DNA from 3 places in the Pseudarthrobacter sp. R1 genome. Region 2 is predicted to be linked to each of the others. Evidence: predicted binding sites of a transcription regulator. Region 2 holds the regulator's gene; each other region holds the start of a gene.
What was found. The regulator LexA, encoded in region 2, represses DNA repair genes until DNA is damaged. The targets are predictions, from matches to a motif close to TCGAACANNTGTTCGA.
Positions count from the first base shown of each region.

Region 1: M8J71_RS10770 (LexA family protein) is a predicted target of LexA. The motif match lies at 802-817, and genes of this name have one in related genera.
Region 3: M8J71_RS17305 (DUF6504 family protein) is a predicted target of LexA. The motif match lies at 1,249-1,264, and genes of this name have one in related genera.

Region 1 is NZ_JAMKFI010000008.1:28,140-30,402, reverse strand. Features, by position in the region: gene M8J71_RS10775 (hypothetical protein) at 64-207, shown strand; gene M8J71_RS10770 (LexA family protein) at 831-1,262, shown strand; gene M8J71_RS10765 (Y-family DNA polymerase) at 1,255-2,263, shown strand, end outside.
Region 2 is NZ_JAMKFI010000005.1:364,410-366,672, reverse strand. Features, by position in the region: gene M8J71_RS05910 (LysM peptidoglycan-binding domain-containing protein) at 1-67, opposite strand, end outside; gene lexA (transcriptional repressor LexA) at 439-1,173, shown strand; gene M8J71_RS05900 (ATP-dependent DNA helicase) at 1,178-2,263, opposite strand, start outside.
Region 3 is NZ_JAMKFI010000008.1:1,351,492-1,353,754, forward strand. Features, by position in the region: gene M8J71_RS17290 (VOC family protein) at 1-421, opposite strand, end outside; gene M8J71_RS17295 (chorismate mutase) at 441-761, shown strand; gene M8J71_RS17300 (hypothetical protein) at 779-1,168, opposite strand; gene M8J71_RS17305 (DUF6504 family protein) at 1,303-1,638, shown strand; gene M8J71_RS17310 (DNA polymerase III subunit alpha) at 1,635-2,263, shown strand, end outside.

The DNA.
Region 1 (2,263 bases), on a different contig from region 2:
CCTCTGCTGGGCCCCCAGCGTGTCTAAGAAACGTCTACCGGGCGGGGTGTCTAGGGTCGAGGCATGGACAGGGACGGATCAGGGGAGCTGGAAGGGCAGACGTCGATCAACGAGCTGCTTGACGAGCCCGTCGGCGTCGTCCCGGTCCAGCTGGCGCTGCCGATCCTGGTGCAGGTGAAGCCGGGCCAGTTCCGGCGTGTGTCCTGATTCTGCCGCCAGACCACGGGGTGGGAAACCCGGCCGCAGTGCCGGGCGCGGGATCGATGGGATCAAGTGCCCGGGCTGCAGGGTCGCAGCCGACCAGGGATCCTGCCAGCAGCAGGGCGGTAAGGGCAGTCAGCGTCTTGGCGGCAGTGCGGGTGATCTTCATGGTCCTTAAGCGTGCGTCGGAGAAGATTCACGCTACCGGCGCCCGCCGACAGACAAGGGAAGCATCGGGATGGTGCCTGCCACACACTCCTGCCCGGCGCGGGCCCAGACTCCCTGCGCGTGGCTGGTCCACCTGTTTTTGCGGTTGTTTGCACCGCCAGTTGTTAAGCTGGCGGCTCCCCTGCTGCCCCGCACACGAGTTGCCCTGGCCGCTGTCCATGATTGGGGGCAATTCGGGTTATCCACGGCTGAGTATTCTGGGGAGCCAGTGGGGAAGCTCCCCTTTCGGCGGCCGTAGCGGTGGATAACCCGGAAAAGAATTGTCCCCGGTTGTGGGCAGCGGGCCCCGCCCGCGGCATCCGTGACCATCCTGCATCTGATGCAATTGCGCATCTTCCACCATTGTCAGCCCCCGCGCGTACACTGATTAACTCGAACATATATTCGAATAAAGGTGTGTTGTGGGCGTTATTGTCGGTCCCCGTGTGATAGATACGGGTGTTTCCTTGTTGTCGGTGCTGGTCTCTCCGGTGCCGGTGGCGGCGGGGTTCCCGTCGCCGGCGCAGGACTACTTTGATGGCCGGATCGACCTGAACGCGCACCTGATTAAGGACATCACCAGCACCTATGTGGTGCGGGTGTCCGGGGAGTCGATGACCGGGGCCGGGATCAGCGACGGCGACGAGCTGATCGTAAACCGGGCGCTGGAACCACAGGACGGATGTGTGGTGGTCGCTGTCTTGGACGGGGAGCTGACGATCAAGCGGCTGCGGATCACCCCCACAGGGGTGGTGCTGCAGGCGGAAAACCCGGGTTACCCGGACATCGAGGTCCCGGCATTGTCGGACCTGACCATCTGGGGCGTAGCGACCAGGTGTTTGCATCATGTCTAAGCCGGCGTTGATGCGGCGTATGCCGCAGATCGCGCACGTGGACGTGAACTGCTTCTACGCTTCCGCTGAGCGGGCGTTCGACCCTTCTCTGGAGGGCAAACCCGTGATTGTGCTGTCCAACAATGACGGCTGCGCGGTTACCCGCTCCCCGGAGGCCAAGGCCCTGGGCATCGGCATGGGCGATCCGTGGTTCAAGCTCGCCCCGCGGGCGAAGGAATGGGGCCTGGTCGCACTGTCCAGCAACTACGAACTGTATGGCGACATGAGCTCCCGGGTGATGGAGTTGCTGGGCCGGTACTCGGCCTGGCTGGAGGTCTACAGCATCGACGAAGCGTTCCTCGGCGTCAAAGGCACCCCCGCCGAACTGGCCGCGATGGGCCGGTCCATGAAGGCGGCGGTCCGGCGGAATGTTGGTGTGCCGGTATGTGTCGGGATCGCCCCGACGAAGACGCTGGCGAAGCTGGCGAACAAGTGGGCGAAGAACAACAAGGCCTTCGCCGGGGTGTGCCACTGGGACTCCGTCCCCGCCGCGGAGCGGGAGGCCCTGCTGGGCCGGCTGTCCGTCGAGGAGGTCTGGGGCATTGCAGGCCGGCTGACCAGGCGGCTGAACGTGATGGGCATCTTCACCATCGCCGATTTGGTGCGGGCTGATCCGGTAGTGATCCGGGACAAGTTCTCGGTTGTGATGATGCGCACCGTCCTGGAACTGCAGGGCACCCCTTGCATCCCCATGGAAGAGGAACGGATCGGGCGGGACCAGCTGATCTTCTCCCGCTCGTTCGCCAAACCCATCACCACCGCGGCGGGGATCCGGCAGGTGATGAGTGTGTACGGGCAGCAGGCCTCGGCCCGGCTGGCCAAACATGGGCTGCAGGCCAAGGTCCTCACCGCGTTCGCCGGCACCTCGCACTTCAACCCCAACGACACCTCCTACCCTTCCGTCTGTGTGCCGTTGCCGATGCCTACCGCTGACCCGGTGATCCTGACCAAGGCCGGCCACG
Region 2 (2,263 bases):
GCCGCGTCAGGCGCAGGGGCGGAAGGGGTGCAGGACGGGCAGCCTGCGGCTTGCCCCGCCCGGACATGAGGTGATGCACCGAGATTGAATCCTGTGAAGCAGATGTAGCTGACATGAATTAGCCCTCCTGGACCTTTACTGTGCTGCCCGATGTTCCGCTCCGGACCCGCGCTATCCGCGACCCGTTGGTTCGGGTCTTCGAATAGCTACGCTCCGAATAGAACACATATTCGAACTTTGCTTCTCCTGTTTTAGCACCTATCAACGAATAATGTCGAGACTCGCTAGAACAAATGTTTGAAAAAGCAATGTGGCTGGCCTAGCTTTGAAGACAGGAACTACCACCTCGACAGTTGATCAGCAGGGTCTGACAATGACGGCGTGAACTTCAGGTCCGGGCCAACGAGAGTCCGGGGCAACCGAAAGGCATTGGCGAATATGGCAGCAGCAGCCGCCGGGGGCAGGGCAACCTCCCAACCGAAGAAGACCGCCAAAGGCCTGACGCCGCGGCAGAAGAAAATCCTCGAGACCATCCAGCGCTCCGTGAATGACAACGGTTACCCGCCGTCAATGCGCGAAATCGGGGACACGGTAGGCCTCGCGAGCCTCTCCAGCGTCACGCACCAGCTTTCGCAGCTGGAGAAGCTGGGCTACCTCCGGCGTGACCCGAAGCGGCCGCGCGCCATGGAGGTGCTGATGCCCCTCACCCTGGACGGTGGTTCGCCCAAGCAGGCAGCCGAGCCTGCTTCGCTCCTGCCTGCCGGCACCGGCAACGTCACCGCGCTTCCAACCGCCATGGACACTGCCATGGTTCCCCTCGTAGGCCGGATCGCTGCCGGTGGTCCGATCCTGGCCGACCAGGTGGTGGAGGACGTCCTGGCGCTCCCCCGCCAGCTTGTCGGCCAGGGGGAACTCTTTATGCTCAAGGTTGCCGGCGATTCCATGGTGGACGCGGCCATCTGCGACGGTGACTGGGTGGTGGTCCGCCGCCAGGCTGATGCGGCCAACGGAGACATCGTCGCGGCGCTGCTGGACGACGAAGCCACGGTGAAAACCTTCCGCCAGCGCGACGGCCACACCTGGCTGCTGCCGCAGAACACGCAGTACGAGCCCATCCTGGGCGACCATGCCACCATCATGGGCAAGGTTGTTTCGGTGCTGCGCTCGCTCTAGCCTTTCAGGCGTTCTCCCTGGCCAGCCGTTCCAGCGCCGCGATGGCTGTCTTCCTGTCCGTGGTGGGCCAGAAGGGCGGCAGGGCGCCCCGGAGGAATCCTGCGTACCGTTCGGTGGCCAGCCTGGAGTCCAGCACTGCCACCACACCTTTGTCCCCCGTTGACCGGATGAGCCGTCCCGCGCCCTGAGCGAGCCGGATGGCGGCGTGAGTGGCCGAAACGGACATAAAGCCGTTGCCTCCGGCCTGCGCCACCGCCCGGGACCGCGCCGTCATCAGCGGATCGTCGGGCCGGGGAAAGGGAATCCGGTCGATGACCACGAGGCGGCATGACCCGCCGGGAACGTCCACCCCCTGCCACAGGGACATGGTGCCGAACAGGCAGGTATCGGGTTCGTCGGCAAACTGTTTCACCAGTGCCGTCATGGTGGAGTCACCCTGGCACAGGATGGTCAGGTCCAGCTTTGGCCGCAGCGCGTCGGCCGCTTCTTCTGCCGCGCGCCGGGACGAAAACAGGCAGAGCGCACCACCGTTGGAAGCCCGGATCAGGGCCTCCAGTTCGGCCAGCGCCTCAGGGGACGCCCCCCGGCCGGGCTTGGGCAGGTGCCCGGCCACGTACAGGATCCCCTGCTTCGGGTAGTCAAAGGGCGAGCCAACGTCAACGCCGGTCCAGCTCGGCGCACCCTCGCCCACCAGCCCCAGGCCGCCGGCTGCGGGCTCGAAGGCGGATCCGATGGCCAGGGTGGCGGAGGTCAGGACAACTGTGTGGCCCGCGAACAATCCCTCCCGCAGCCGTCCGGCGACGGAGAGCGGGGCAATATTGATCAGCGCGGGTGCAGTCTCGTCCGGCTGGGAATATCCCTGTTGGGGGTCGAAGGAGCTGGCGCGGGAAAACCACACCACTTCCCGGTTCTCCCGGGCGGCAAGGAGCCGTTCGCAGAGTTCCAGGATGAGCATCAGCCGGGAGCGCGCGAGCTGCCGCCCGCCGTCGGCCGTTGTACTGCTGTCCCCCTTGGAGTCGGACAAGGCAGCACGGCAGGCCTCGCGCAGCTGGTCCACGCAATCCAGCTGCTCATCGTTCAGTCCGTTGGG
Region 3 (2,263 bases), on a different contig from region 2:
AAACGGTGACCGTCCCGGCGTCGTCCACTGTCCATGTGGGGTTGTACGCCACTTCCCAGCGGAAGCCGTCCGGGTCTGCGAAGTAGCCGCTGTAGCCGCCCCACGGCTGGGTGATGGGCTCGGCGATGATGTCCGCTCCCGCTGCGGCAGCTTCTGCCATGACCCGGTCAACGTCTTCTGTGCTGGGGAGGTTGTGGCTGAGCGTGATGCAGGGGACCGGGCCCGGCGCGCTGACACCGGCGTCAGCCTGCATCTGGCGTACGTCCCACAGGGACAGCACCAGGCCGTGGTTCACCTGGATGAAGACCACGTCCCCCGGAAGCTCGCGCTGGACGGGCCAGCCAAGGCCGTCCACGTAGAAGGAGCGGGACGCCGGGACGCTGCGGACGCCCAGTGAAATGAAGTCGACTCGGGGTTGCATGGTTCGATACTGTCAGAGGATGGCAACAATTCAAGGGAACGATAGAGACGCCCTGGCCGACAAGGAACAGCTCGCTGCCGTCCGGGTTGCCGTTGATGAGGTCGATGACCAGATTGTCACCCTCATTGCACGCCGGGAGCGGCTGATCCGGATCGCCGGAACGCTCAAGGGCGACGACGCCGAGGTCCGTGCCCCTGGCCGCGTGGAGCGGGTGATCGAGCACGTCCGCTCCGCCGCCGAGAAGAAGGCCATCGATCCGGACATCGTGGAGTCCACCTACCGGGCCATGATCTCAGGGTTCATCGAACTGGAACTCCGGGTCCACAAAGAGAACAGCTGAGCGGTTTCGCCCAGCTGTTACAGGTTTTCCTCCACCGGAACTCCGGACTGGAATTCCCGGCCGTCCGCTTCACTGAAGCCGGTCATCACGTGCCCTTTGCCGAGCCCGTTGATGGCTGCGAGCGGGAAGTTGCCGGTGATGGTGTTGCCGGAATGGGTAACGCCTGAAAGATCGTAGTTCTCTTCCGTGCTCTGTTCGTGGTTGAACGAGAAGAAGGCGATTGCCTCCCCGTTCATGAATTCAATGCCCAGCCGCCGCTGCGAGGAGTAGTCCGGGGTGGCAGCTACAAGCCCCACCACGTAGGCACCGGAACCGGGAATATTGCCGTCGATGTCGAAGGTGGCCACGAGGGTGGAGTCCTGGGCTTTGATGCTGACCTGCTTGAGGAGTGCGTCATGGGTGCTCATGGACCAATCCTGCTCCCTGCCGATCTGTCCGTCCACCCCCGCCTAGGATTTGTCCCGCCGCTGGCTTAGACTGGAAGTATTCGAACACATATTCGAATGACTCTTTAGTTTCTTAGTCCTGCCGGGAGGTGCCCATGGCGATGTTCAGCGAATCCGTGGATGTTGCCTGCAATCCTGACGGCCAGCCCGTGAGCCTTCAATGGGCAGGACGGTCCTATTCCGTCTGCGCTGACCCGGTGCGCTGGTATGAACGCCGGCAGTGGTGGGCGGAAGAAAGCCGTGCCCCGCTGGGGAGCGGGCCCGGGCTTGTTGACCACGAAATCTGGCGGGTCCAGGTGCTCCCGTCCGCTGCAGGTTCCGGCACGGCCAAGGAGGACGAGGCTCTTACCCTTGACCTCACCCGCCATATCCGCAGCGGCCGCTGGCGGCTCCTGCGCATCCACGACGCCCTGCGCCCCCGAACAGCATGAGCTTCACCCATCTCCACGTCTCCACCGCATTCAGTGCCCACTATGGCGTGTCCTGGCCTGAGGAACTGGCGCAGGCTGCTGCTGCCGACGGCGCAACCGCGCTCGCCTGCACTGACCGTGACGGCCTGTACGGAACCATCAAGCACCTCAAGGCGTGCATGGCCGCAGGTATTGATCCCATCGTCGGGGTGGACCTGGCGGTGTATGACGACGACGGCGACCACCGCACCCAGCTTGCCGGCCGCGTGGTGGTGCTCGCCCGGGGCAACAACAACGGGGCCGGGTACCGTGCTTTGTGCCGGCTGGTGTCAGATGCCCATGCCCGCACCTCGGGAAAGGCTGGGGGAACTATTCCGGTGGCAGTGACCAGGGCAGAGCTTGCCTCCCGAACCCTGGACCCCCAGACCCTTAAACCAGTGCTGATGGTGCTCATTGGGCCGGACTCCGACGTCGGGCGCGCCATGGGCGGCCGCCGGTACCTGCGCCCGCGGACCCTCTTCAAGCAATGGCTCGAAGCCATGCCCCGCGGAACAGTGGTGGCCGAGATCGTTTCCCAGCTCAGCGCACCGGGGGCGCCCCTGAGCACCTCGCATGCCGTCCGGATGCTCAAGCTCGCGGCGGAGCA